2 regions of the Bacillus sp. LQ01 genome follow, and region 1 is predicted to be linked to the other one. Evidence: riboswitches for the same ligand, from Rfam matches in the RefSeq annotation. Region 1 holds a riboswitch; the other holds the start of a gene.

Region 1 (15,739 bases):
ACCTTTAATACTTTCTTTTGAAGTTCATTTATATTTATCTTCTCATTTGTTTCTATAATTAACCCATTGTATAAAAGTTCTACACTATAGAACTCTATTTCTTCTGTTCCAATTGGTAAAATCGCCATGTCATCTAATAATGTAATACGATTATCCGATATTTCACCACTTCGAGGATATGTAAATGGTGAATTTTTTTCTAAAAAACCAATTACTTTTAGCTTCATTTTTCCAGATGGTATAACATCACCAATAGATACCTTTTCTATATAATTAGCCCCTAATATAACAGGTCTAATATCAAATACTGATTTATGAAATTCCGATTCCTCAAAATATCTTCCTTGTGAAATTCGTATACGAAAGTACTTATTAATATCTTTATCAACAATAAGAGTCTTTATCGTTCCATTTTCTTTTTTTAAACTAAGTGAATAGTTACGGAACAGATAATTAGTTTTATTTGTTATTGGTATCATATTAGATAACCCTTGCATGAAATGTTGATAATCATTTTTCGCTTTTTCTTCGCTAAACAAGGTTATATCTTGCGTCGCATAAAGTTCATAGAAATTTTTATGAGTCGATAAATTATTTGCTACCGTCATCATTTTTCGATATCCCGAAAGATTACTAACAAATTCTATTGCTGAAGAAAATGCAATAATTAAAGAAATTACTATAATCAAACTTGGTAACAACCGTTTTTTCACAGACCGTATAGAATCAAATATAAAAAACATGACGACCTCCTACGTTCTTAAATGTTTTCCGGGATATATATTTATAATGTGCTTGATTGGAATTACAGTAACAAAAATTGTAAGAAAAATTATAAAAATAACATTGCATATCAATACATATAGTGTTAACGGTTTTACTAAGTATGTCTGAAAATAAGTATGAATTGTTCCCGAAAATATTTCTAACGTAATAAAAACTAAGAACATCGCTGCTAGAGAAATAAACAAAATTTGAATATATAGTTCGCAGTAGATAGATATATTAGAAGCACCTACTGCTTTTTTTAATGAAATCTCTCTTTCTTTTTTATAAATCCAAAATAAAACCGCAGAAATGCCAGAAACAATTGCAACAAGAATAAATTTATAATAATACTTATTTGCTGGATCTATATGTGTCACATGTAGTTCCTGAAGATCTCGTTCATTCAGTATTTGAACATCTCCCGAAAGCACTTCTTTACTCCTACCCATAAACTTTTTTATTTCGTTATGAATAGATGATGTAGGATTAACAACTGTTAATTGTAATTGTTTACTCGCGATAATACCTTTTTTAGATATAGTAGGTAAGTTTTGAAGTGGAACGTATATGCCTGCTACACCGACGTCACTGTCTTTTCTTGATATAGTTCCTATTTTTTTATATGTATCATCAAATTCATATAACTCCTCTACATTCGTTTGATCGCCAACAACCATATCGTTTACATTTTCACGATGAAAATATTGTCCTTCAGAAATATATGGCTTCCAATAATAATCATCTTTTAAATTCACAGCTATGATCTTTGTTGCCCCTGAACTATTTAATGCTTTTAAATGCTCTACATAAATATCACTTTTAACAAAAGTATCTTGTATGAAAGGAATTATCTCTTCCAATTCAGTTGCATTCGCTATCGGAACAGTTAAAACTTGGTTCTTCTCTGGAAAACCGATTTGAAAAGCAGATATAAAGTTTCGTTTAGACTCTGTTAAAAGTGCGGCTATTGATATAGAAAGAAAAGAAATAAAAAATGACATAAGGAGAATTAAGAAAAACAGTTTATTGCTTTTTATATTTTTAAAAGCTAGGTACATGTCTGTGCTCCTTTTAAATAAGAAGGAGATGATGAACATCCCCTTCTCCTTATCTAAATATTTATAAAGACAACTGTTTAATGCTTTTTACCACTGCAATCGTAAGTTACCATTACTATCAAAAGTACCTTTGTGTGTATCTTCTTGATAGTCATTATTCTCATTTGCATAATGCTCCGAGTATAGTCCTTTTGCACCAAAGGCGTTATATGCACCATTACTCACAGTTGCGTTTAATGCTCTTCCAGATTCATGGGATCCTAATTTGTCTGAAGCGCTTTCAATATATGAATTATTTCCATTTGATTTAATAAAAGAAATTGCTACTGAACAACGAGATGCATTTTGATTCGTAGTAGTTTGAGCTCTGTAAGATAGTAGGTTACCGCTTTTGTGACCGCTTAGAGTTGGATAGAATGCACTTGTTGAGATTGATGTTGCTAATAATACTAAAGTCGTAATTGAAAAAACTTTTCCTTTCATTAACAATCACCTCATAAATTTAATAGTTTAGTAGCGCTACATCATCATAATATCCTTCAAATAAATTCTCCTCAACAAGAAACCCCGATGTTTTACAAACTCTTTAAACACTTAAACATTCATACATTTTTAAAAAGTAACGGATAAGCAAGCAATACAAAAAAAGGCTGCAGAGAACTCCATCTCCGCAGCCTAATACTTATTTTTGCAAGAACGCCTTTAAATCTGCAAATTGTCTCTTTGCGTCTTCATAGCCTTGCTCGTATAAATTTTGTAGTTTTGCTGTATCTTTTTCCATACGATCTACTTGAAGCGGCACTTCTGGACGAATAACAAATAAATTCCCAGCTTGTTCTTCTTTTTCAATGTAGTGAAGTGTTTCATTATACACTTCATAACGATTCAGCATCGTGTTAACAAGGTTCGGATATTTTTTATAAGCTTTCGCTGCAACCCATCCAAACCTTGATTTTTTCTTCGCGTAGCCATGATTTCTCGTTAAAATAACGACTGATTTTTTAAATCCATCCTCTTGCGCTTTACGAACTGGAATTGGATCAGAAATCCCGCCATCTAACAGTTGTTTACCGCGGTAATTTACTACCGGTGCAATGAAAGGCAATGAACTAGACGCTTGTAATAAATTTAGCGCATCATCATTCGTTCCTTCTTTTTCAAAATAAACAGATTGCCCTGTTTCACAATCCGTCGTTCCTACAAGGAAACGTTCCGGGCTATTAAAGTATGTTTCAAAATCAAACGGCACATACTTTTCTGGAATTTCATGAAAAATGAAATCCATATCAAATAGCTGACGTTTTCTCCATAAGTTTTTATACGATAAATATTTCGGATGTGATGCATAATCAATATTGACCGTTTTATTTCTATTTCTTTGTCTGGAAAGATACGACGCTGCATGACAAGCACCAGCTGATACACCGATTACATATGGAAAATATAAATCTTGTTCCATAAAGTATTCTAATATCCCGCCCGTGTACACACCACGCATACCGCCGCCTTCTAATACTAACCCCGTATTTTCAAGCATGTTACTCTCTCCTCTATATATATTGACTCTTTAATTATTCACCATGTTAAGTATCTTTTTCTATTATATATGAGTTCTTTCAGAAATTATATTTAAAAGACTTGAGAAAAAGGAGTTTTTTCTTCCAATTATATTTCCAAATGATCGGAGACATCCTTTATAAACCTTTGAATAAAGTCTTGCTCTTCTTTCGTATATCCATCTAAAAGTAACAACCACTTTTCTTCAGCTTGCTTATGCAATTTTTCATGAGCTTTATATATTTCATTCCCACTCTCCGTTAAGCTGAAGAAGATTTCTTTTTGATTATCTAACATTTGCATCTTCTCAACGAATTGCTTTTGAAACAACTTTGTACAAATTTTAGAGATTGCTCCCTTCGTCATGCCCATTTCTGTCGTAATTGCCGTTACATTCATCAAACCATTTTTTCCGATACATTCGATTACATGTAACTCAGATAAAGACATACTACTTACGCCTGTCTCACGAAGAAACTTCTCATTTTGTCGTTTTAAATATTCTTCTTTTTTATGCAAAAGTGTACGAATGTCCGAAAGTATTTCCATTTGCTTCGTTGCATGCTTCAATCCGTTCGCCTCCTAAGTTTCCAAAGAAACAATTTAACTATATACCATTTTAAAACCATTTTTTCATCTTTACAAGTAAGAAAATCATGTTAAAATAAATTTAGTTTCCAAGGAAACTAAATCACAAGGAGGTTAACATGATGAAAAAATCTAAACTAACTCTTATTTTATATGTTGTCTGTATTAGTGCCTTATTCGGTTCCTTCGCGCAAAATATTTACACACCTATCTTACCGATGATTCAAAATTCTTTTCACACTTCTCTTTATCTTGTAAATGTAACAGTTTCACTTTTCACATTCGTTCTTGCAATTATGCAGCTCGTATATGGACCTTTAATTGATACAAAAGGAAGAAAATCTGTCCTTATTCCTAGTTTAGTCATTAGTACAATTGGTTCAATCGGATGTGCTTTTTCGGCAAACATTTATTTATTTCTCTTTTTTAGAGCTGTTCAAGCTATAGGAATAGCGGCTATACCTGTAGTTTCAGCAACGATTATCGGCGATTTATTTGAAGGAAAAGAACGCGGAGAAGCGATGAGCCTATACCAAATGTTACTTGCCCTCGCACCTGCAATGGCTCCACTCATAGGTGGTTATCTTGGCAGTATACATGGTCACTTATCTGTATTTCTCTTTTTATTTACACTTGGCATTATCTTATTAATTATAAACATTTCACTACTTCCAGAAACAAAGCCAAATGTAATTAAGCGTTCTAAAGCACAAAAGAATTACTCTCTTATCTTAAAAAATAAAACTGGATTTTCTATTACTCTTATTGGCTTCATTCAATTTTGTATTTACTTTTGCTTTCTCGTTTTTTTACCGAGCATTTTAGCAAATTCATTTCATTTAGCTGCAAATGAAATTGGTCTTATGTTTGTGCCAATGTCTCTTTCTATCATGCTAGGAAGTTTTTGCTACAAGTTTTTGCAAAAACGCCTCACAACAAAGCCAACTTTATTTATTACGAGTTTCTTCAATATTATATGTGTCTTTTTATTCTCTTTCACATATAGCATCAATATCTCATTCATCATTATCGTTACATCTTTGTACGGTTTTAGTATGGGACTTTCTATGCCAACTCACACTACTTTATTAACAGAAGAATTCGTACAAGAACGTGCAACAGCTATCGGTATATACAACTTCATCCGCTATCTTGGTATGGGTACAGGGCCACTTATAGGTGGATTTCTTTTATTTAACCAAAATTACTTTTGGATTTTCTTCCTAGGCGCAATTATGTTTTTACTTGTAATCTTATATGCAATGAAAATGCTAAGTTTTCATGCTGTACAAAAATTAAAATAGAGCCCCCAAAATGTCGGCTCTATTTTACCCTCTTTGATCCGCAACAATATGAATATCAATATACTTTGTTTGTCTCATAATTTCATTTACAATAGAGCCTTTTCGTATTTCTTCCCACCTTGTTCTTGCAGATTGTCCAAGTAAAATTTGCGTCACTTGTAATCTTCTTGCGACTTCAATAATAACATCCGCTGGTTTTCTCCCTTTCGCCTCTTCTAATACAAAACTCGCATCAAATTGATTGGTTAACGATTTCCACTCTTCAATCGTCTGCTTTTTTCCAGCTGAAATAGAATCTATATTTTCCCTCTCAACGTTTAATACGTACAATTCAGCATTTAATCGATCAGCCATGCGCCATCCCCGTCTTATTAATTTCTCCGCTGTTGAACTGTATTGTACACAAACGAGAATTTTTTCTTTTACGCCAATTGGTTCTATTACTGTTTGGCTAATTTTCTCGTCCATATCATCGGCAACTTCTCGAAGTGATAATTCCCTAAGTGCTCCTAAATTATTAAGTGTAAAGAAGTTTTGTAAGCTTTGCTGAATTTTTTCTTCTTTATATATCTTTCCGTCTATTAGTCTCTTCCTTAATACCTCAGGCGTTGCATCAACGAGCTGAATTTCATTTGCTTTTTGTAAAATAAAATCTGGAATTCGTTCTCTTACTTTTACATTCGTAATTTGAGCTACAATATCATGAACACTTTCTAAATGTTGAATATTAAAAGCTGATAATACCGATATACCAGCCTCTAACAATTCCTGCACATCCATATAACGTTTCTTATGTTTAGAACCAGGAACATTACTATGCGCAAGTTCATCCACTACGACTACTTGCGGCGCGCGTTTTTTTATTCCTTCCACATCAAGCTCATAAAATACCTTTCCTTTATACTGGATTTCTTTCAAAGGAACTTTTTCTAAATCAGCAATTGCTTCTTCCGTCTCTTTTCTTCCATGCGTTTCAATTAAACCAATTACAATATCAATTCCATCTTTTTTCATTTCCCTTGCATCAAAGAGCATTTTATAACTTTTTCCTACGCCTGGAGCTGCTCCGACATATAACTTTAACTTTCCCCGATTTTGCTGACGAATATATTCTAAATATTCCTCTGGTGTTCGCCTTTGAAAAGTCGGTTTATAGTCATCTGCATACAAAACATTCACAACCTTTCTTTCGAAACAACGCTACCTCAATCCATTAGATTGAGGTAGCACTGTTACTATTTCAGTAGTTTCTGTAATTCTAAATTTAACTTTAAAACGTTCACGCGATCTTCTCCAAACAAGTCGAGTGCAGCGCCTTCCGTTTGATCCTTAATCAATTGATTAAGTTTTTCTTTCGGAATATTCGTTAATTTCGAGATGCGATCCACCTGCACCGAGGCCGCCTTTGGACTAATATCAGGATCAAGCCCTGAACCTGAATTTGTCACTAAATCTATCGGTACTTCTGTAACTGGAACAGCTGGATTTTTTTCCTTCCAGTCCGCAATACTTTTCTCTACTCGCTTTGCTAAATCTGGATTAGATGGTGCATAGTTATTTGAACCAGATGCTTCAGCCTTATATTCAATACTAGAAACACGCCCTTGAAAATAACGTGGATCCGTGAAGTTTTGACCAATTAATTTAGAACCAATCACTTCATTTTTATCATTATATATTAGACTTCCATCCGCATTATCCTTCATCACTGCTTGTGCAATACCAGTAACAATAAGTGGGTATACAAGTCCACACAACACTAGAAATGTAAAAGTAATACGGATAATTGGTGATAGCATACTTTGTTTCTTCTCCATCTTTTTCCCCTCTTCCTTATATGAACAAGCCGACAATCATATCAATTACCTTAATTCCAATGAACGGAACGATAACTCCGCCAAGCCCATAAATAAGTAAGTTTCGGCTAAGCAATGCATTAGAACTCATCGGTTTATATGCAATACCTTTCATCGCTAACGGAATGAGTAATGGAATAATAACAGCGTTAAATATTAATGCTGATAAAATCGCTGACAGTGGTGATGTTAATTTCATAATGTTCAATGCCTCCATTTGCGGAATCGCAAGTGTAAACATTGCTGGAATGATTGCAAAATATTTCGCTATATCATTCGCAATACTAAACGTCGTTAAAGCACCTCGTGTCATTAACAATTGCTTACCGATTCCTACAACCTCAATAATTTTCGTTGGATTCGAGTCTAGATCAATCATGTTAGCCGCTTCTTTCGCTGCTGTCGTACCACTGTTCATCGCTAATCCAACGTCCGCCTGTGCTAATGCTGGAGCATCATTTGTACCATCACCTGTCATCGCTACAAGTTTCCCTTTATCTTGCTCTGCTTTAATAACAGCAATTTTATCTTCCGGTTTACACTCGGCAACGAATTCATCTACTCCAGCTTCTTTTGCAATCGTTGCTGCCGTTAACGGATTATCACCTGTACACATAACCGTTTTAATCCCCATTTGGCGTAACTGTTCAAAACGCTCACGCATACCCGGTTTTACTGTATCCTTTAAATAAATTAAACCGTAAATACGATTATCTACTGCAACTACAAGTGGTGTTCCACCCTCTTTTGAAATTAAGTCTGCTTTTTGATTTACATCTTTCGGAATTATTCCGCCTTGTGACTCAACCCATTCAATAACGGCACCTACAGCACCTTTTCTCACTTTCGTTCCGTCTTGTAAATCAACACCACTCATTCTCGTTTCTGCTTTAAACGGAACAAACTCACCTTGTTCTGCAAGTTCTCTATTGTATGATATAGATTTTCCCTGCACATACTCGATAACAGATCGACCTTCTGGTGTTTCATCTAAAACAGAACTAATAGCGGCCCACTTTCCAACTTGCTCAATCGTTTCATTTCCTACAGGCAATAATGTATGAGCCATCCGGTTCCCAAAAGTAATTGTACCTGTTTTATCTAAAATAATTGTATTAATATCGCCAGCAGCTTCTACTGCTTTCCCCGACATCGCTAACACGTTAAACTTTGTCACACGGTCCATCCCAGCAATACCAATTGCCGATAATAGCCCACCAATTGTCGTTGGAATTAAACAAACTAATAATGCAACTAGCACAGCAGTATCAATTTGAAACCCTAAATAATTTGTAAAAATCGGCAACGTCACAACGACGATCAAGAAAATAAGAGTTAAGCTCGTTAATACTGTATTTAAAGCAATCTCATTCGGCGTTTTTTGACGAGCAGCTCCTTCTACTAAAGAAATCATTTTGTCTATAAATGATTCACCAGGATTACTCGTAATGACAATTGTAATTTCATCACTTACGACCATCGTTCCACCTGTTACGGAACAAAAATCACCGCCTGCTTCTTTTATAACAGGAGCTGATTCCCCTGTAATTGCAGATTCATCTACAGATGCTAATCCTTTGATTACTTCGCCATCATTCGGAATCATTTCCCCTTGTTTTACGATAACAACGTCACCTTTTGTAAGATCAGTTGCTGAAACTTGGACAATGTCTCCATTTTCTTTTACAACATTTGCAAACACATCTTTCTTTGACTGCTTTAAAGAATCGGCTTGCGCTTTACCACGACCTTCTGCTAATGCTTCTGCAAAATTCGCAAATAAAACTGTAAATAATAGAATGAGAGAAACTGTTATATTAAACCAACCTGGTATACTACTAGAACTACTTGGAAGAAAAGATAAAATGAACGTAATGATAAATCCAATTTCCACAACGAACATAATCGGATTCTTTATCATGACTTTCGGATTCAATTTCGCAATGGATTGCTTCATCGCATGTGTTACGATATCACGATCCATCGTTTTCGCTTGTCTAACTTCATCTTCTACAGCATGTATTTGTGACTCATTTAATTGTTTTTCTTTTACTACTACCGGTCTCATCATTTACCCTCCATTACTTCAATGTAAGAAATTCTGCAATTGGTCCGAGTACTAACATCGGAAAGAATGTTAATGCACCAACAATTACAATTGTTCCGATGAAGATGCCACCAAATAAACTATTATCTGTACGGAACGTTCCGACTGTTTCTGGCACTACCGTTTTTTCTTTCAACGAAGCTGCCACAGCTAGCATCGTAATTAAACTGAAGTAACGTCCTAAAAACATAACTAAACCAGTCGTAATATTCCAAAACGGTGTATTATCTCCTAATCCTTCAAATCCAGATCCGTTATTCGCAGCTGACGATGTATACTCATATACAACTTGCGTTAAACCGTGGAAACCGGAATGAGAAATAGCATCCGTCCCTAAATTTGTTGAAAGAGCTAATGCCGAAAAGCCTAAAATGAGCAATGGATGAAATAAAATCGTGACCGCGATTAATTTCATTTCCTTACCTTCAATCTTTTTACCTAAAAACTCTGGTGTCCGTCCAACCATTAACCCAGATATAAACACCGCGATAATTGCATACATAATAATGTTCACAAAGCCTGCTCCAACGCCGCCATATACTGTATTTAACATCATATTTACGAGTGGTACTAAACCACCAATTGGTGTTAACGTATCATGCATCGTATTAACAGCACCTGTTTCCGCAGCAGTCGTTACTGTCGCATAAAGGGAAGAAAATACTGTTCCGAACCTCACTTCTTTTCCTTCTGCACTTCCTTGTACATGCTGGATACCCATTTCATTTAATACTGGATTTCCATGTAATTCAGATGTCGTAATTGTGATAAATCCTAGTAAAAACATCATGAATAGTGATACGAAAAGGATACGACCTTGCTTTTTATTTCCTACCATTCGTCCGTACGTAAACGGAAGTGCAGTTGGTAATAACATCATAAGCATCATTTGCAAAATATTACTCATTTGTCCTGGATTTTCAAAAGGATGCGTAGAGTTTGCTCCGAAAAATCCACCACCGTTATTTCCAAGTTCCTTAATGGACACGAATGATGCAACTGGTCCGCGTAATATACTTTGCTTTGCACCTTCAATCGTATGTGCTGTAACAGCCCCATCTAACGTTTGCGGTACACCAAGAGCGACAAAGATTAACGCCGTAATAAAAGCGATAGGAAGAAATACTCTCGTTAACGCTCTCGTAAAATCAACGAAAAAGTTACCGAGTTCTTTTCCAGCGAGCCCTCTTATAAATGCCATAACGAGCGCTAATGTTGTTGCTGGTGCTGCGAACATTAAAAATGTAATCCCGATTAATTGTGATAAATAAGATAAGCCATTTTCACCGCTATAATGCTGTAAGTTTGTATCAGCCATAAAACTAATTGCTGTATTAAAAGCGAGCGTAGGCTCCATTCCTTCAATATGCGCTGGATTTAGCGGCAATACACCTTGTAATCTGAAAATGAAATATACAATAACAATCATAAATCCGTTGAGTAAAACTAATGATAATGCGTACTGTTTCCACGTTTGATTGTATTCTTTTACACCCGTAATTTTAAAAATAATTTTTTCAAAAGGCCCGAATACTTTATCTAGCTTTTTGCTACCTTGAAAAGCTTTTTCTAAATAAATCCCCGTTGGCTTTGCTACTAAAATAAACAAGAGCATTGTAATAATGACTGCAACCCAAATCATAATGAATGATTCCCCCTAATTAAAACTTCTCTGGATTTAATAATGCATACACTAAATACACTGTAATTGCTGCGACAATAACCGATAAGACAATCATCATGATTGCTTTCCTTCTTTCACAACTTTATCTGACCAACTTGCAAGACTTGCCATTGATGCAACTAATAAAATAAAAATCCCGACCATTACAACATCTAACATAGCTATCCCTCGCTTTGTTTTTGTTAAAATTTACCATTTAAATGTTAAAAAAGAACACTGAGCTCTACTCAGTGTTCAAAAAATGAACAACAAAAAGTAAACCTCCTCTCTAAACGCTTACGAGGTTAGCTGTCGGATTCGGGCCTAAAGAGTAGCCCTACTTTCAAAACTGAAAGATTCACCCCAAGTGACGATGCACAAAATTGGTTCCCCCGCTCCATTTCTGGAACTCAGCGATTTTAGGTTTTTTTGGAAATTTTATGAATGATTTATGAGAGTAAATATACTCCTCTATATTTCACTTGTAAAGGGGTAAATTACTGAAAATAATAATATTTACATTCATTTAAACGCTTACATTGAAGATTATTACTATTATTTCATCTATTTTCTTTATTTCTCTTCTCTTTTCTTAAAAATGACCTTTTAAATATGAAATAAAAAGAGCGAATGAGATGAAGTGCATAGCTTGTTGCACTCAGCATTCGCTCTTTTTATTCAACCTTTATTCTCCTCGTAAAAATGCACGTAAATTTCTCCCGCGAATATAAACTTGTGTCAATTCTGCATGTAGCTGCTCATACTCGGTAATATCCACCTCTAAATACAAAGCATCTTTTGATGGTAATATAATATACGGCCCTGGAAAAAGGGGATCGATCTGAACCAATTCTTGAACTCGCTCTACCGATACTGCCCAACGATTTGCTATATCTCCAAGTAATAGTACCTTCATCATTTCTTCCCCCGCCCTATTCAAAAAATAAAAAAGAAATATTATCACAATTTGTAAACACGACAAACTTAGCTCCAATTGTTTCATAGAGCCTCGCTGGATATCGTTTATTCCTTGTAACAACAGTAATAGGTGCTTGAAAAGAAAAGCGAATGTGTTCTGTGAAAAAACTAACGATTGGAAGCTCATCCCCTAGTAAAATCACCTTCTTAATACACTCACAAATACTAGTAAAGTCCTGCTCCTTACTGCAGCTATAAGTCCAATCAAACCCACAATTCCTAACTTCAGCCGCTATCTCTTCATTTGCTGTAAAAATAATTAACTCATGTTGAAATGATACTAGATCTCTTAAACTATCTACCTTACTTTCTTCTCCAACACAAATAAGTGTTAGTTCCATGTACCTCATCCTCCTTAGTATAAAAGAAATCAAACATAGATTGATATTCCCCTATACTAATCAGATCGATGAAGTGATGTATCCATCATGGCACCGTCCTCTCTCAAGACGCTTACGAAGTTAGCTGTCGGATTCGGACTTTGAGAGTAGCCCTACTTTCAAACTTGAAAGATTCACCCCTAGTGCCTACGCACTAATTGGTTCCTCCGCTCCATATAATTGGACTCAGCGTTTACAAAAAAATGTATTCTGGCTGATATATTACTCCTGTATTTTGAAAAAGTAAACAGAAAAAAAGCCAGTTATAAAACTGGCTTTTCACTTACCTATGCACGCATTCTATTCACTTTATATGCAAAATGATTCGTCGGCCCATGGCCACTACCAATATTCAATGGCTCTTCAATTGCTATACTAATAAATCGTTTTGCTTCTTGAACAGCATCTTCAATTGAGTATCCTTTCGCAAGTCCTGCTGTAACCGCTGAAGCAAATGTACACCCACTTCCATGCGTTTGCTTTGAAGGAATTCGCTCGCTTCTAAACTCAATAAATTTTTCTCCATCAAAGAGGAAATCAATTACTTCATTCCCTTGATATTCTGCATGTCCGCCCTTCATAAGCACATATTTAGCACCTAATTCATGCAATACTTTTGCAGCTTCCTTACTATCTTCAACATTATGAATCTCCATCCCAGTTAACACTTCTGCTTCTGGGACATTCGGTGTTATAACAGTTGCTACTGGTAATAAATATTCTTTTAATGCTTGAACTGCTTCTTGCTGTAATAATGATGCACCGCCTTTTGCAATCATAACGGGATCTAGCACAATATTATTCCAGCCAAACTTTTTAATTTGTTCTGCAACAATTTGAATTATTTCACTACTAAATAACATTCCTAGTTTCACTGCATCTGGTGTTAAATCCGTACCAATTGAATTCAGCTGTTCTGTAATACCTTCTAACGGAACAGGATATACCCCTTGAACGCCAAGCGTGTTTTGAGCAGTAATCGCCGTAATAGCCGTCATTCCGTATACACCAAGCTCTTGGAATGTTTTTAAATCTGCCTGAATTCCAGCACCGCCGCCGCTATCAGACCCTGCAATTGTTAAAGCTTTATTCACTTTCATCCCACTCATCCTTTTCTATCCAAAATAGCGATGATAAATCGTTTTTGCTTCGCTTATATCTTTCGTTCCATGTACGAGCACACGGCCATCTTTAAAGGCGACTAACCTCTTGTCTTCAATAGAAAATGATAGTAAATATGGATTTATATTTAAATCATTCACACGACCTTCCAACAACTCTTTATATTGTTCAAAATTTATTTTATCTTTATGAGGTGGTCTAATTTGAACTGTATTTCGCCCGCATAAAACTGCTGTTTTTGATGTGTTCTCTTTATTTAAATACGGATATAATGCATTCTCTCCGCATGAAGGACAATTATGCTGGCGAAGCTTTTGCACATTCATACATGAATACTCATTCTTCCACATATCAAACGATACAAGCCCATCTCGAAGTGATTCGTAATCTTCTACTAACAGTTTAAGAGCTTCTGTTACTTGATGAGAAACGACAAGAGATACAGCAGGTGATATAATACCCGCTGTATCACATGTTGCCCCGCCAAGCGGAATCGACTGTAATAAACATGATAAACATGGTGTTTTACTAGGAAGGATTGTGTAAGAAAGACCGTAACTACCTACACATGCACCGTAAATCCATGGAATAGAATATTTTTGTGCTATATCATTTACAATAAAGCGCGTTTCGAAATTATCAGTCGCATCAATAATTACATCAACATTTATAACAAGTTCTTCTAGCTCTTCAGCTGTTACATCTTGAACGAGAGCTTCTATTGTTACATCGCTATTAATCTCTTCTAAACGTTTTTTAGCCGCTATAGCTTTTGGAAGATTATTCTTTACGTCGCTCTCTGCATACAATTGTTGTCTTTGTAAATTACTCCAATCTACATAATCACGGTCAACAATTGTTATCTTGCCAACACCTGCTCTTACAAACATCTCTGCATTTGCACTACCTAATGCACCTGCACCGATAATAAGCACATGCTTTTCTCTTATCTTTTGCTGTCCTTCTTCTCCAATTGGAGAAAATAGTTCTTGGCGAGAATATCGATTATTCAACTACGCTCATTCCTTCTAAAGGACTACTTGCAGTTGCACAACGCTTACGTGCAATACGACCTGCTTCAAATCCTAAACGGCCTGCTTCAATACTTAATTTCATTGCTTTTGCCATTTTAATAGGATCTTTTGCTCCTGATACAGCTGTATTTAATAACACGCCATCTGCTCCTAATTCCATTGCAAATGCTGCATCAGCTGGACTACCAATACCGGCATCAACGATAACTGGTACTGTCGCTTGTTCAATAATGAAGCTCAAATTTAATGGATTTACAATACCAAGTCCTGATCCGATTGGAGATGCTCCTGGCATAATCGCATGCACGCCAAGCTCTTGTAATTTACGTGCTAATACAACATCATCAGATGTATACGGAAGTACGATAAATCCTTCTTCTAGTAACATTTCAGATGCCTTTAACGTTTCTACCGGATCAGGTAATAACGTTCTATCATCACCAATAACTTCTACCTTTATCATGTCACAAAGCCCAGAGGCTTTTGCTAATTTTGCAATACGAACAGCCTCTTCAGCGTTTTTTGCCCCTGCTGTATTTGGTAATAACGTATATTTTTTCACATCAAGTTTCTCTAATAAATTAGGTTGCTTTGCATCAAAGATATCCATACGACGTACTGCAAACGTTAAAATTTCAGCTTCAGAAACGTCAATTGCCTTTTGCTGCACGTCAAAATCAGGGAATTTACCTGTTCCTAATAAAAGTCTAGAATGAAATGAAAATGGTCCAATGTTTAACATAATCAACCGCCTCCTACGAAAGTTACAATCTCAATTTGGTCTCCATCAAAAACAGATGTATCTGTATGATCATCTTTTTGTAAAATATCTTTATTACGCTCTACTACAACAATTCTGTTATCTAGCTCTAAATGTGTAAGTAGCTCAGCTACTGTTTTTACACTCGATGGCACTTCAATTTGGTTACCATTAATTTTTAAGTTCAAACTTCCATCCCCTTTCTAAACTCTTCTAGAAAGCAATGAATCTAGCAAATGATTCTCTTGCTTTCCTTCTATTAAATCAGCCATATATTGGCCAGAAACAGGACTTAATAAAATACCATTTCGATAATGGCCCGTGCAAGCATATAAACCTTTTATTTCTTCATGCTCTCCCATATAAGGAGCTTCATGATTCGATTGTGGTCTTAATCCTGCCCATGTGCTTTCCCATTCTGCTTCTTTTAAAGCTGGCAATATTGTATAAGCACGCTCTAATATAGAAGTTATACTTTCTGGCTGCACAGTTTTATTGAACGTATGTGGCTTCATTGTTGCCCCAATTACGTAACGTCCACCGCGCTTTGGAGTAATGTAAAAT
Region 2 (15,739 bases), 1.0 Mb from region 1:
CCTCCTATGTATTAGCAACTATTACTATCGCATTTTATTATTCTATTTTCTTGCCCATAATTTGAGATGGTTAAAATAGAGAACGTTCTCAACGTGATCTATGTATGAACCACCTCTCTCGTATTGCTACAGTACTTACTTATCGTCACAAAACATTTCATTATTTTTCATATGTGTTTAGTATGAATAATATTGTATAAATTTTCTATTTCATCGAAATTCCCACATTCACACAGTGAATATATTACATAAAAATATTATTCATTTTAAACTAAACAACATACGTAAATATGAAATTTCATTTTGTTTTCATATAAGTTTTGTACTGTAAGGTCATTTAAACACAGCTGTTTATATATCGTAAAGAAGTATTTTCATTCCCTTTATTTTCAAGCTTTCATGTCCTTATTTCAAAATATAATCCGATTCACTTTATCGATTGAAATATCTACATATCACAACAGAAAACACTACTTTCAAATAACCAATGAAGTTATATTAGTATAATTTTTAACCCCATATGCAATTATGCATAGCATATACACAAAAAGGATAGCTTCATTTTCGCGAAGCTATCCTTAAAAAATTTTCTTATTTTTTCAAATGATATGGAACTGTCGTAATAACAACATTTCTTTTATAAAGTAAATACGCACGTATAAGTAAACTGGATTGATTATGAAGAATGTTATGCCAACCTTTTTTCGGAATGAACTGTGGTATAACGACCGTAACACGGTAATTCGATTCACTTGCCTTATATTGCACTGTATCGATAAACTTCGTTAGCGGCTGAATAATACTTCTATAATGAGAATGTAATGTAACAAGCCTTACTTCAGGTTGCCACTTCTTCCATTTCTCCTCAAATTTCTTTTCCTCTTCTCTGTCAAAAGCAACATATACTGCGATAACTTGATCTGCCGAAAGCGATTTCGCATAGTTCAATGAATTTTCTACTACATGCGTCATACCTGCTACAGGAACGACAATTACATTCCCCTCAATTGGAATAAGAGGCTCGCAAGTTTTTAAACTTAATTGATCACCCACTGCATCATAATGCTTCTTAATTCGATGGAATAAGAAGATAATAACTGGTAAGAAAATAAGAATCGACCAAACTTGTGCAAATTTAGTTAAAAAGAACATGCTCATTACGATAAAACTAATAACTGCACCAATTAAATTAACCGTTAATCTTAAAGCCCATCCTTCAGGCTTTTCGCGAAGCCATTTTAATACCATCCCTGTTTGAGAAAGTGTAAATGGAATAAATACACCTACTGCATATAGTGGAATTAAATGTTCTGTTTGCCCTTGGAAAGCTACAATTAAAATAATCGAAGCAACTCCAAGTATAATAATACCGTTTGAGTAACCTAGGCGGTCTCCTCTAATCGTAAACATTCTCGGTATGAATTTATCTTTTGCAAGGTTAACCGCTAATAAAGGAAATGCAGAATAACCTGTATTAGCAGCAAGAATTAATATTAAAGCTGTTGTACCTTGTATGAAATAGTACATGAAATTACGTCCAAATGTTTGTTCAGCAATTTGAGAAACAACTGTTACTTCTTTACTCGGAGTCACTCCGTAATAATAAGCTAAAAATACAATTCCTGAAAATAACACAGCAAGTAATGCACCCATTGCAAGCAATGTTTTTGCAGCATTGTTTGGCGCAGGATCTTTAAAGTTCGGAATTGCATTTGAAATTGCTTCAACACCTGTTAAAGCAGAACTACCTGATGCAAATGCTCTTAGTAATAAAAATAAACTAATCCCTGCAACTGGTGTACCAATTGGCGCATGTAAAGTGGGTGAAACATGACCAGTTAAAATATTATATATGCCCACACCAATTAATATAAATAGTGCTAAAACGAATAAATAAACAGGATATGCTAAAACGGAAGCTGATTCCGTTACTCCCCTTAAATTTAATATCGTAATTAATATAACAAATATAACCGCAATAATTACGTTGTGTGCATGTAAGCTAGGAAACGCAGACGTAATTGCATCTGTACCAGCGGACACACTTACCGCAACAGTTAAAATATAGTCAACTAATAAAGATCCTCCAGCAATTAAGCCTGGATTCATCCCTAAATTTTCTTTTGATACAACATACGCTCCCCCGCCATGCGGATAAGCAAAAATAATTTGACGATAAGATAAAATAAGGGCTGTCAATAATACTAATACCCCAACAGCGATCGGAATGGAATACCAATAAGCGATCGCTCCAACACCTGCTAAAGCAATTAAAATTTGCTCTGGACCGTAAGCAACTGATGACAATGCGTCAGAAGATAAAATAGCTAAAGCTTTCGTTTTATTAAGCTTTTGTTCTCCAAGCTCCGTTGATTTTAACGGTCTTCCAATTAAAAATCTTTTAATAGATGAAACCAATGCTGTCCACTCTCCAATAATTTTGTACGAACTTTTCTGCTTGTTGCAGCCAGTAAACTATTTACTCAGAAAACAAAAAATGTCTACAAGCCATAGCGAAATAGACTTGTAGACATTATTTTTTTTGTCGCACAAGCTCCACCTTCCTTCTCAATATAACGCTTACGAGGTTAGCTGTCGGATTCGGGCCTATGAGTAGCCCTACCTTTTTTAAGGATTCACCCCATCGGATTATGTACTAATCCGTAAAAACGGGTCCCCCGTACCATGCGGTTTCAGCGATTTAGAAAATTGAAACTGTGGATTATAATACTCCTTTATTTTCAAAAAGTAAACAAAAATTTTTAATAAGAAAAAAATTAAAATGATTGTGCATAATCCACTGAGAAATATACATAATGAATACTAAAAAATCCGCAAAGGAGACCCATATGTCTAAAGAAAAGAAGCCTATTTTTTCCGATTCATATTTAGATGCAGTAGCAAATGAAATTAATCAGTTATATGGTAAACGTGAACAGGAAATAAATTTGACAGATAGAACGAAAAGAAATAAATAATTTGTCATACAAAAAAATAAAAAAGATAGCAATACACTTATATATTGCTATCTTTTTTATTTTTTCATACATCTAATTCTATTACAGATCTGTTAAAGGTCATCTCTTCATACACCTTTAAATTTTGATATATAGTGCCTAATAATGGTGCCGCTATAGAAAATTGCTCTGCTACATCCAGTAAATATCCTTGCAAGTGCTTCCCTTCAATAAACGAACCCTTCTCCATATCACGTTGCATCGATGACTTCATATCATACGAAATTTTATCAATTGTTTTCATATGTTCCTGGGCAATATTAACCTTTATTGGAGCTCCTAATACTTTCATAATTTGTACAGATTCCTCAAATACATTACGGATAAAATCACGGCCGCCTTCACTTTCACGAATTGGTCCAATTGGTGCACGCATTAACGTTGTCACACCGGACATTACAGTAATAAATAAATATTTATGCCACATATCTTGCGTAATATTTTCACTTAAAACAAAACTAGATTTCGTACCTGCAAATGCTTTAGAAATATGCTTTACTCTCTCTGAATTTTGAGACTTAATTTCTCCAAACACAAGTCTGTTGGCAGCGCTAGTTTGTACAATTTCTCCTTGATCGTTTAACGTCGTCTCGATAAAGCATAAACCGCCAAGTACTTTTTCTTCGCCGAATTCTTTTTGTAATAGTGATAAATGAGCGATACCATTTAACAATGGAATGATTACAGTACCTTCGCCAACAAACGGCTTCAAATCTTGAATTGCCTCGTTTAAGTGATACGCTTTTGTTGAAAATAAAATGACATCAAATGGAGAAGTTCTCTCTTCCTTCGTTATTAATTTCGGTTGAAAGGAAAAATCCCCGTTAACACTTCGGATTACAAGTCCTCTTTCCTCTAATTGTTTTTTCCGTTTACTACGAACAAGAAATGTAACATCTTCTCCCTTTTCGACTAATCTGCCACCAAAAAATCCTCCGACTCCACCAGCGCCTAATACTAAAATCCGCATACAGCATCCCCCTTTTCAAAATACAATTTTATAACTTTTAGTATACATAACATTATACATGTCCTCTGCTAAATAAGCTGAATTTTCACTCTCAATCGAGTATAAAACAGTGGTTATTTTCAAATAAATTTGGGCATGTTGTTTCTATAGCATATATGGAAAGGAAACAATGTAGATGGAGGCAATACAAGCAATTGAGGAAAAAGATGTAGCAACAGCTATATTTCAATTTATATTCCCGTTTTCGTTTAAAGCTGGATATGAACAAAATATGTTCCCTTTCTTACAAAAAAACGATTTCCGTCCTTTTCGGCTCGATCATCTCTATGATGAAAATACATATTATGGGGAGTTTAAAGTTTCACATCAAAATATGGAAGCATACTATCTTTCATTTACAAATAAAATTCTCTTTCCTCACTCAGAGCATCAAAAGGGCTTGCAACGTTATTCAAAGGACCTTAACTTAACTGGACATTTAACAACAAACCTTATCTCAATCCCATTCAAGATACACTCTATTGATATAACACTTTGTCCTTATGAACTTGGCTTCTTAACAATTCGAACAGAAGTAAACACTGCTCCAAGCATGACTTTATCTGAAGCAATCGAATTCGCTGCTCGCTTCCGTGTACTTGAAACTAAAAATGATACAAATGAGACTATTTGTATTGAATGTAACGGAAAAAAGTATTCCCAAGTTGAAAAATTCATTTTTGGTTATTTATTTCATGGCGTAACTGATTTCTTTGAAAAGAAGAGATTACGAAGTTCATACTTTCAAACCTTCCCTTTCTTCGAAGACCAAAGAATGTACGTCCAAACTTTATTGTCACTAAAAGAAGGTATGGAACTTAATGAAGTGGATGTTTATCGTACTTCTAGTCTTTCCGGATTAACAAGTGATGGTAAGCCATATGTGAGTGCAAATAACCTTCCTTACATTCATGACTATTTAAAAAAACACGCTTACCAGAGATGGGCTCCAAATCGTTATTTCATAATGGAAGAACATATTTTTACATGTGTAACAAATGAAGGAGAACGCGAAATCGCTAAACTTGCTAGTCAAATGTACGGAGAATTTTATTACGCTTTATTATTAAACCTATTCCATAAAATTGTTTTATTAAAAATGGCAAACGCCTATGCTGAGCTAAACATTGAACAAGATACTAATGAAATAGAGAAATTAATTTATTCGATCAATTCGTTCACTGCTAATTATTTTTCTTTAGAATTAGTATCCCAATCACAAAGTGAAGATATTTTCTTTCGTTTAAGAAAACTTTTTAATATTGAGGTTCTATACTCGAACGCGAAACAAAATCTTGATAGTTTGTTTAAATATCAAGAAAATGTCGCCTCTAAAAAAGATAGCCTCTTATTATTAATTTTAACGCTCTACTCTGTAGTGGGCCAAATGTTAGGGTTTACTATGATTGACCTTTTAAGAAACACCGATTCAAACAAAATATCGTCACCTCTTGAATTTTTCGCTCTATTAATTGCGATTAGCGGCATTGTCATTTCACTTATTTTAGGAGCTCAAAGTTTATACCAATGGGGTTTACAGCATAAACGAAGAAAAGCTTGGGTAAAACAAACTGTACTTTCTGCCGTTAAAGAGAAAGAAGATAAAAATTAAAGAAGGTTATTTTCAAATTCTTGGCGCGCTGCAGTAAGTGAAATCTTTATCAGCGATTTTCCGATTATATCGGCACAACTCGAAATATATCAGCGATTTTTAAGATATATCAGCGCAACTCAAAATATATCAGCGATTTTCAAGATATATCGACTTACCGACAAAAACCGACAAATGACAGAACCGTATAATAAAAAAAGGGTGCTCCAAAATAAAACTTGGAGTACCCCTTTTTATTATACGAATTCAATTTATTTCCCTGCTTCGATTTGCTCTAATGCAGTAGCTACTTGCTCTTCCGTTAATTCATGTTGTATTACGTAGCGGTTACGTGGACTTACACGACATTCATGAGAACATGCACGTAAATATTTCGCTTCGTTTTCTTCAGAACATAAAATTTTCTTATTACATTCTGGATTTGAACAGTTTACATAGCGCTCACAAGGTTCACCTGTAAAGTGGTCTTTACCAACGATAACATGTTCTTTTTGGTTTACTGGTACAGCGATACGCTCATCGAACACGTAACATTGTCCATCCCAAAGCTCACCTTGTACTTCTGGGTCTTTTCCGTACGTTACAATTCCGCCGTGAAGCTGACTTACATCTTCATAGCCTTCACGAACTAACCAACCAGAAAACTTCTCACAACGAATTCCGCCTGTACAATAAGTTAAAATCTTTTTACCTTCAAGTACTTCTTTGTTTTCACGAATCCAATCTGGTAATTCACGGAAGGATTCGATATCAGGTTTAATCGCACCTTTGAAGTGACCTAAATCAAATTCATAATCATTTCGTGCATCAATGATAACTGTATCTTCTTGTTTCATTGCTTCATAAAAATCTTTTGGCTCTAAATACTTCCCAGTTATTTCGTGCGGGTTAATGTCATCTTCTAGACGAAGTGTAACTAACTCTGGACGAGGACGCACGTGCATTTTCTTGAATGCATGACCATCAGCTTCATCTATTTTAAATACGATACCGTCAAAACGTGGATCATTGTTCATTGCTTCCATGTATTTCTCTGTTTGTTCTACAGTTCCAGAACAAGTTCCGTTAATACCTTCTTTTGCTACAAGAATTCTTCCTTTTAATTCAAGTGAATTACAAAATGCTAAATGCTCTGCCGCGAATTCTTCTGGGTTTTCAATTGTTGTGTACATGTAATATAGTAATACTCTGTATGGTTTTGTAGTTGCCAATGTATTTCTACCACCTATCTAATTTTTTAAATCATGTATAAGTTAACGTTCATATCAAAACATATATAATAAGAAAATGAATCCCATTTTCTTTTCTTTATACTATTTTCTATCAGTTAACAAAAATAAAAAACAAGATTACACACCAAAACACTATGGTTATGTTGTAATCCCAATATATTATATATCATACAAATGCAATTCCATCAATTAATATGCTGTATTATCGGCTTTATGTTCACATAAATTTCAAAAACAGCCCTTTAATTCACTATGTTTCCCCACGTCATCACACCATAAACTCCCAATTCATTTTACGTTATCACACCATCCATTGCATAAAGGCATATAATTTGCATTAAGGAAACTTTCGTGTTCAAATGAAATTACCATATAATATATTTAAATGTATTGAAATAATGAGTAAGAATAAATACAATAATTTCATCAAGTTAACATTTTAAAGGGGAAAACTACTATGAATAAAGATATAACAAAAGATGAACATCTCCCTTCTGAAAGTACAACTGTACAATCAGCTCACTTAGCTTTAAGTGGAGAAACAAAAGGCTGGAAAAGACTGTTACCATTTTTAGGACCCGCTTTTATCGCGTCCGTTGCTTATATTGATCCTGGCAACTTTGCTACAAATATCGCAGCTGGTTCACAATATGGATATTTACTATTATGGGTTATACTCGCTTCTAACTTAATGGCTGTATTAATCCAAACTTTATCAGCTAAATTAGGAATTGCTACAGGAAACAATTTACCCGAAATAGCTCGTGAAAACTTTCCAAAGCCTGTGTCTATCGGCTTATGGATACAAGGTGAACTAGTTATTATGGCTACAGATTTAGCGGAATTTATTGGAGCTGCTTTGGGGCTTTACTTACTATTTGGAATCCCGATGCTACCTGCCGCTTTAATTACTGCAGCCGGATCATTTATTATTCTTGAGTTTCAACGTAGAGGATTTCGTCCACTAGAAGCTATTATTACAGGAATGATTTTCATTGTAGTAATTGCTTTTGGGATTCAAGTTTTTTATGCAAAACCAGAATTAAGTCCCCTTCTTTCAGGACTATTTATTCCAAAATTCCAAGGTGTAGACAGTATATTACTTGCAGCAGGGATTTTAGGTGCAACAGTTATGCCACATGCAATATACTTGCATTCTGCATTAACACAACGCCGCGTGGTCGGAACAACTGACGAACAAAAGAAAAAGATTTTTCGTTTCGAATTTATCGATATTATTATTGCAATGGTTATTGCTGGAGCAATTAATGCAAGTATGTTAATTGTTGCTGCTGCACTATTCTTTAAAAACGGCTTGCACGTTGAAGATTTAGATGTTGCTTACACTCAATTTACCAATTTAGTAGGTCCTGTATCGGCTGCATTATTTGGGATTGGACTTTTATCAGCAGGACTATCTAGCTCTTCTGTCGGTACAATGTCGGGTGATATTATTATGCAAGGTTTCATTCGCATGCATATTCCGTTATACTTACGCCGATTTATTACAATGATTCCACCATTAGTTATTATCGCTTTAGGTGTAAATCCAACTTACGCTCTAGTCATGAGCCAAGTCGTCTTATCATTCGGTATTGCATTTGCGCTAGTACCACTTATTATGTTTACAAGTAACAAAAAGATTATGGGTGCACTCGTTAACCACCGTATAACAACATTTATCGCTTGGATAATTGCAGCACTCGTTATCATTTTAAATATCTTCTTACTGTATCAAACATTTGTAGGATAATGAAAAAGGGTATTCCAATTTTAATTTGGAATACCCTTTTTTCATTATTTGTATTAATCCTATAAAGTCTTTTTAAAATAAATTTTATAATCTATTTCCAGCCAATAACTTCCTTACGCCTTGAATAATCTTTATTTTCAGATTAAATTATATAATAACAAATACATTCTATTTTCATGTGAAAAGGAGCGAAAATATGTTTCCTTTATTAAAAACTGAAAGACTCATTTTAAGAGAACTTACCGAAGAAGATGCACCGCGTATACTACAATGCTTTTCTAATACTAATGTACTGCGCTATTATGGCCAAAAACCGTTACAAGATATTGATCAAGTGAAGCAAATCATTCATAATTTTAAGTTGAGTTACAATGCAAGAAGCGGTATAAAATGGGGAATCGAATTAAAAGACACGAAAGAACTCATTGGTACCATTGGTTTTCACGATTGGTCTTCTGAGCATAAACGAGCCAATATAAGTTATGCCTTTTTGCCTGAACACTGGGGAAAAGGATATGCGACTGAAGCTGTTTCTGAGGTTATATCATACGGTTTCCATACGATTCATTTAAAGCGGATTGGAGCAATTGTATTTCTTGAAAATGAAGCTTCCAATAAAGTACTATTAAAATTAGGCTTTGAAAAAGAAGGCGTTCTAAAAAATTATATGTATCAAGATGATGTCCCATATGATACGAATTTTTACGCTTTATTAAAATCGGTTTAATAGAATTCATGTGTAAAAAACCTTACTTTTAAAAAGTAAGGTTTTTTGTATTTATTCATTAGCAATATAAGCATTCTTATAAGTATAAATACCACCAAATTGATGCTTTTCAATTCCTTTTACATAATCCTTTTGTACATATGCTGAGCCAATATGATAAAGCGGCGCTACCGCAGCATCTTCTAATAATACCTGCTCGGCTTCTCGCAACGCTTCCCATCGGTTTTCCGTATCTAGTACAAAATCCGTTTTCGCTTTCTTTATTAATTCATCGTAATGAACATTAGAATAATTCATTTTATTATTCGGATTCCCTGTCGTAAATAACTCTAAATAACTAATTGGGTCTTTATAGTCAGGTCCCCAATTTGCCATAGTTATATCGTAATCACCTGTTTGTTCTAACTGTAATTTTTGCTTAAATGGCTGTTGTTTAATTTGTATCGCGATTCCTTGCAAATTCTTTTCTAAATCACCTTTTATATATTCTGCCATCCGTTTTGCATTATCTTGTTCAAACGTTAAAAACTCGAGGTTTACTTGCTCTACTTCAAGCTCTTTTTTCGCTTCTTTCCAAATCTTTTGCGCATTTTGCAAATCATATGAAGAAAGATCTCCGTTTTCTTTTCTAAAATCTTTACCGGTCACTTCATTTACATGACCAACTGGTACAAGCCCGCTTGCAGGTTTTGCTCCGTTATTAATAAAGTGAGCAACAAAATCATCTTTATTTAACGCTAATGAAATAGATTGACGCACTTTTTTATTTGCTAACGCGGTATTTTTTTCATTAAAACGAAGCATGGCAATTCCAGGATCACTCGACATATGTAATTCCTTATTCCCTCTATACTTGTCTACAATTTGCGAATTAATAGGTACTCGATCCAAATCTCCGGCTTCATATAAATTTACAGCTGTCATTGTATCCTTTACGATATGAAAGTTTATTTCGTCTAATTTCACTTTCTTTCGATCCCAATATGCAGCATTCTTCTTTAATTGAAACTCTTGTTCATGCTTCCATTTTTCTAATACAAATGGCCCGTTATATATGAGATTACTAGGTTCCAATGCATAATTGTTTCCTTGTTCTTTCAAAAATGATTCATGCTGTGGTAAGTATATAGGTAGTGCTAACAACTGTAAAAAATACGGAACTGGCTGTTCCAGTTCAACTTCTAACGTATAATTATTTATTGCTTTAACCCCAAGTGCATCAAGAGGCATTGTTCCCTTATTAATCTCTTTCGCATTTTTCACATAAAAGAGCATGTATGCATATTGAGATGCCGTTTCAGGGTTAATTGCACGTTTCCATGCAAATATAAAATCATTTGCTGTTACATTATCTCCATTTGACCATTTTGCATCTTTACGCAAGTTAAATGTATATTTCTTACCATCTTCACTTCTTTTAAACGATTTTGCTACTGCTGGAGTAGGCTGATCTTGATCATTTAATACATATAACCCTTCAAATATGTTTTGCATAACGTGTGCTGATGTACCATCCATCGTTTTCGCAGTGTCCAGAGAAGGAATTTCTTCTGATACTGTTACATTTAACACTTGTTTTTTAACCTCTGTATCACTTTTATTCGCTTTATTATTACAAGCTGTTAATAATAAAGATGTAACAAGTGCCATTACCATTAAATGGCTCTTTTTTCGCTTCATGAGTTGTTCTCCTTAAGTATAAAATATTATAAAGCGTTATATATTATAGCAGAAATATGAACAGAAAGATGCGACATTCTTTTGAATATTTATTCGTTCAAGAAAAAAGCTATCCTTTTAAAAGGATAGCTTTTTCAACTGCCACATAATTAGTTATCTTTGCAAACCTCGTTTATAACGACTTGCTTCAAATATAATACGCTCTTCATCTAACGTTTTACATTCGCCATTCCAAACGACACGTTTTCCGTTAATAATTACATCGCTTATATCTTTTCCACTAGCAGCATATACAAGGTGTGATAACACTTCATCCGCTGGTTGTAAATGAGGCTTATTAGACGGATCAATTGTAATGAAATCAGCACATTTTCCAATCTCAAGTGATCCTGTTTGTTTCATCCCGATTACTTCAGCAGCTCCTTTTGTCGCAAGTGTAAGAGCTGTTTCAACTGGTAAAGCTGTTGCATCTTGGTGAATACCTTTTTGTAGTAAAGTCGCTATGCGCATTTCTTCAAACATATCTAAATTATTGTTAGATGCAACACTATCTGTTGCAATTCCTACTTTTATTCCTGCTTCTAGCATCGCTTTTACATTCGCTATACCAGAACCTAGTTTTAAATTACTATTCGGATTATGAGCTACTCGAACGTCATTTTCTGCTAAAAATGCACGCTCATCTTCATTTAATACTACACCGTGTGCAATAACTGTTGGGCGTTTAAACAATCCGCAGCTCGCTGCATATTCTACTGGACGTTTTCCATATTGTGCTTCAATATCACGTACTTCACGCTCTGTTTCAGAAAGATGGATATGAACCATCGTTTGATTCTCTACTGCAATCCGTGCGCACTCTTCTAACAATTCTGTACTACATGTATATGGACTATGTGGTGCAACCATCGTAGTTAACATGCCACTTTCGTTATAGTAACGCTTCACATATTTCTCAGCTTCTTCAATCGCTTTCTTTTCATCGTCTTTCGTTCCGAAGCTAAATAAAGTCCTTGAAACAGCAGCTCGCATCCCGCTCCTTGATACCGTTTCCATAATTGCGTCTTGATCTACTCCAATTGGATTAAACATGTCAGAGAATGATGTTGTACCACTTTTCACCATCTCAAGTAATCCTAATTCCGTACTAGCGACCGCAATTTGGGGAGTAAATTGACTTTCCAGTGGCCAAATTCTCGTCTCAAGCCACGGCTGTAATAACATATCATCGCCAATACCTCTTAGGAGACTCATTACAACGTGTGTATGTGTATTTACAAGCCCTGGTAAAATCCACTTTCCTTTCATGTCAATTACTTCATCTACTTCAAAATCATTAGCGAATTCTCCGCTCTTTACATCTATAATTTGATCATTTTCTACAATGATATATCCATTTTCTATCACTTCGTTTTGTTCATTCATCGTTACAATTGTAGCGTTTACATAAGTTGTTTTCAAAAGTATTTCCCCTTTCAACTCTATGAAGTTCCCTTTAATAAGTTACCACCATTATAGTAACTTATTAAAGATTAAGAGTCAAAAGATAATTTTAATTCTTTCGTTATTTTTCCCTTCAAAATGCTATATTGCTTTTCATTTGTATCTGCAAATGCTTCTTCCCGATTTGATTCCACACCCAAGTAATTCAGGTTTTCATTGAATTGAGACTCTGTAAAATCAAACCTCTGCCCATCTATAAAGTTATAAAAATGCCACACGCCCCCTATTTTTGTCTTTATAATTTTCCCTCCACATATATCTTGAACGACTAGAGCCGTTACACCACACTGTCCCTTTGCTGGATTTTCAATTGTCCACTTTGAACTTGTTTCAATCGACCACGATTTTATTAGTGCTTCATATATTCTTTTTCCCTTTACATCATCCATTCTAATCTTCCCCTACTATTAATAGTTTTACACATCATATTTCAAAAGAGGCAGTACACGACCCTTAAAGACAGTTGATGGTGTCTCTCCTATTAACTGTGCCCCCATTTTCAAGTAATATCCTTTTGCATTCGGATCACTATCAATTGTAAAACTTTTTAATCCTAGTTCATTGGCTTTTTCTATTACGTACTCCCAAAGTATTTTCCCGTAACCTTTTCCTTTGTAATCAGGATGAATGTACAAGAAATCGAGAGCTTTATCATTACGTAAAAATGAGAAAAAACCAATCTTCGCATTATCGTTTTCTAAAACATATACAAAATTATTTTTTATGTATTCTTCTGTAATTGTTAAATCTTCCTTACAAGCAAGTATGAATTCTTCACTATAATCCCACGTTGCTTTTGATTGTAGTGCGAATTCACTTAATTCATTTGCTTCACTTAATAACGCTTCTCTTATCTTCATGATTCTTTCTCCTCACCTTCGATATGTAAACTACTAAATTGATTCGGAAAGCACTTCAAAAAACCTTTTTTTTCATAAATTAGAGGTTATTTTTATAAATCTTTATTATAACCAGTACAATTTTTTTAAAGAAAAAGAACACCATCCCTAAAAGTTGGTGTTCTCTTTTTCTAAAATTTAATCTTCAAACTCACTCATTCGTTTTACTATTTCGTACGATACAAACCTATACAGTTTCTACTACCGCTTCAAGCATTGTTCCATTTTTAGCATAATTCGTATGCCAAGAAAAAGCTTTTTCTAAAATATGAGGAGTTTGTCCACCTCTTGTTTTTGCTTCTTCGTAATAAGCACGTAGTTGATCACGATACATTGGATGTGCGCAATTCTCAATAATAAGTTCCACTCTTTCTCTTGGCGCAAGTCCCCTTAAGTCGGCATACCCCTGTTCAGTAACAATAACATCTACATCATGTTCAGTATGGTCTACATGAGAAACGAAAGGAACAATACTTGAAATGTTACCACCTTTCGCAATCGATTTAGTAACAAAGATAGCTAGGCGTGCATTTCTTGCAAAATCACCAGACCCACCAATTCCATTCATCATTTTTGTACCTAAAACGTGAGTAGAGTTAACATTTCCGTATATATCTAATTCTAATGCAGTATTAATTGAGATTAATCCAAGGCGACGAATGATTTCAGGATGATTGGAAATCTCTTGCGGACGCATCATTAATTTGTCACGATATTTTTCAAAGTTAGAAAATACTTGTTGCATTTTCTCTTCAGAAAGCGTGATAGAACAACAAGAAGCAAAATTGACTTTTCCAGCATCCATCAGATCAAAAACTGCATCTTGTAAAACTTCAGAATACACTTCTAAATCTTCAAATTCTGAATCTAACATTCCATGCAATACTGCGTTAGCAACTGAACCAATTCCTGATTGTAACGGCGCTAAACGATTTGTTAATCGCCCTATTTTAACTTCTTCTCGAAGGAATTCTATTAAATGCTGTGCCATAATGACCGTTTCTTCATCCGGAGGAACAATTGTCGATGGCGAATCCAATTGATTCGTAAACACAATTCCCTTTACTTTTTCAGGATCAATTGGAATACCGATTGTTCCAATTCGGTCATCTGTTTTCACAAGCGGAATTGGAAGCCTCTCCCCTGGTTTACCTGGTTCATATAGATCATGTAGTCCCTCTAATTGCGTGGATTGAGCCATATTCATTTCAATAATAATAGACTTAGCATTTAAGGAAAACGCTAAGGAATTTCCAATTGAAGTGGTTGGAATAATCATTCCGTCCTCTGTAATCGCAACCGCTTCCAAAATAGCGAAATCTATATCCAGAACGTCAGCGCGGAGTAACTCTGCTGTATGAGATAAGTGTTGATCCACAAATAAAAAGTCTCCGTTATTAATTCCTTTTCGCATCGTCGCGTCAGCTTGGAAAGGTAATCTTTTCCCTAAAATTCCTGCCTCAGCAAATAATTTGTCTACATCCGAGCCTAAAGAAGCCCCAGTATAAACATTTACTTTAAAAGATTCATCATTCTTAACTCGGTTTACAAGCGCAAATGGGACTGCTTTTACATCACCTGCACGTGTAAACCCACTTAAGCCTAAAGTCATTCCACTTTGAATCCAGGAAGCTGCTTCTTCAGGTGTAACTACCCGATCTTTTAGACGTTGATCTCTGATTCTATCTAAATTATTCTCCATATGTAATCCCTCTCTCATTGAATATTCATAATTATTTTACACATTTACACTATCAAAATAGGGATTTTAGTATACAATGCCGAAAATTCAGACAGAACAGCAAATTTAGGTTCTAAAGCAGAAAAATTTAGAATCCTAGAAGCTTACGGAAATAACTAGCGTATGATTGACTAACTGGTACTCTCTCACCATTATCCATCGAAAGTACAAAAGTAGAATGGGTATCAGGATAAATCGCTTTAATATGATTAACATTTACAATAAATGAACGGTGACATCTAATAAATGAATCTTTAGGAAGCAAGTATTCGAATTCTTGCAGAGAGTATTTATGTGTTCCTGATAACTCTTCTGAATTCACGTACGTCTTTTTATCTTTAGCCTCTAAATACATAACCTTTGAAAAAGGAACCGGAATCCAGCCATCTGTTGTTTTTAAAGTAACGACTGACTTTCCATCCGTTAAAGCTGGATAAATTGCCGTTACGCACCCTTCAAGCTTTCCATTGTTTGAAAATGGTACAGCCATTCCATGATAAGGAATACCAAAAACATCCCGATTCATAAACTCAGATGTTTTTTGATTCATCACCATCGCTTTATGA

What was found. A riboswitch is a leader RNA that binds a small molecule or an ion and turns the genes downstream of it on or off. The one in region 1 is predicted to bind cyclic di-AMP.
Region 2: linked by a shared signal. The riboswitch ahead of AC22L0_RS05480 (APC family permease) and the one ahead of AC22L0_RS00135 (hypothetical protein) in region 1 are both predicted to bind cyclic di-AMP.

What each region holds. Positions count from the first base shown of each region.
Region 1 covers NZ_JBYEZL010000001.1:10,060-25,798, reverse strand. The annotation lists gene AC22L0_RS00200 (ABC transporter permease) at 1-743, opposite strand, end outside; gene AC22L0_RS00195 (ABC transporter permease) at 753-1,826, opposite strand; gene AC22L0_RS00190 (hypothetical protein) at 1,914-2,309, opposite strand; gene AC22L0_RS00185 (patatin-like phospholipase family protein) at 2,509-3,363, opposite strand; gene AC22L0_RS00180 (MarR family transcriptional regulator) at 3,492-3,953, opposite strand; gene AC22L0_RS00175 (MFS transporter) at 4,094-5,275, shown strand; gene kdpDN (KdpD-like non-kinase potassium sensor) at 5,300-6,454, opposite strand; gene kdpC (K(+)-transporting ATPase subunit C) at 6,511-7,092, opposite strand; gene kdpB (potassium-transporting ATPase subunit KdpB) at 7,109-9,199, opposite strand; gene kdpA (potassium-transporting ATPase subunit KdpA) at 9,213-10,880, opposite strand; gene kdpF (K(+)-transporting ATPase subunit F) at 10,900-10,977, opposite strand; gene AC22L0_RS00145 (SipW-dependent-type signal peptide-containing protein) at 10,977-11,081, opposite strand; cyclic di-AMP (ydaO/yuaA leader) riboswitch at 11,182-11,327, opposite strand; gene AC22L0_RS00140 (hypothetical protein) at 11,587-11,820, opposite strand; gene AC22L0_RS00135 (hypothetical protein) at 11,834-12,220, opposite strand; cyclic di-AMP (ydaO/yuaA leader) riboswitch at 12,314-12,461, opposite strand; gene thiD (bifunctional hydroxymethylpyrimidine kinase/phosphomethylpyrimidine kinase) at 12,547-13,359, opposite strand; gene thiF (thiazole biosynthesis adenylyltransferase ThiF) at 13,375-14,394, opposite strand; gene thiG (thiazole synthase) at 14,387-15,157, opposite strand; gene thiS (sulfur carrier protein ThiS) at 15,160-15,363, opposite strand; gene thiO (glycine oxidase ThiO) at 15,379-15,739, opposite strand, start outside.
Region 2 covers NZ_JBYEZL010000001.1:1,009,984-1,025,722, reverse strand. The annotation lists gene AC22L0_RS05480 (APC family permease) at 592-2,418, opposite strand; cyclic di-AMP (ydaO/yuaA leader) riboswitch at 2,563-2,709, opposite strand; gene AC22L0_RS05475 (hypothetical protein) at 2,850-2,978, shown strand; gene panE (2-dehydropantoate 2-reductase) at 3,043-3,987, opposite strand; gene AC22L0_RS05465 (hypothetical protein) at 4,163-5,638, shown strand; gene trhO (oxygen-dependent tRNA uridine(34) hydroxylase TrhO) at 5,890-6,849, opposite strand; gene AC22L0_RS05455 (Nramp family divalent metal transporter) at 7,328-8,623, shown strand; gene AC22L0_RS05450 (GNAT family N-acetyltransferase) at 8,820-9,350, shown strand; gene AC22L0_RS05445 (peptide ABC transporter substrate-binding protein) at 9,402-11,030, opposite strand; gene AC22L0_RS05440 (bifunctional S-methyl-5'-thioadenosine deaminase/S-adenosylhomocysteine deaminase) at 11,184-12,509, opposite strand; gene AC22L0_RS05435 (YunG family protein) at 12,563-12,922, opposite strand; gene AC22L0_RS05430 (GNAT family N-acetyltransferase) at 12,950-13,393, opposite strand; gene scpC (succinyl-CoA:acetate CoA-transferase ScpC) at 13,620-15,134, opposite strand; gene AC22L0_RS05420 (LytTR family DNA-binding domain-containing protein) at 15,262-15,739, opposite strand, start outside.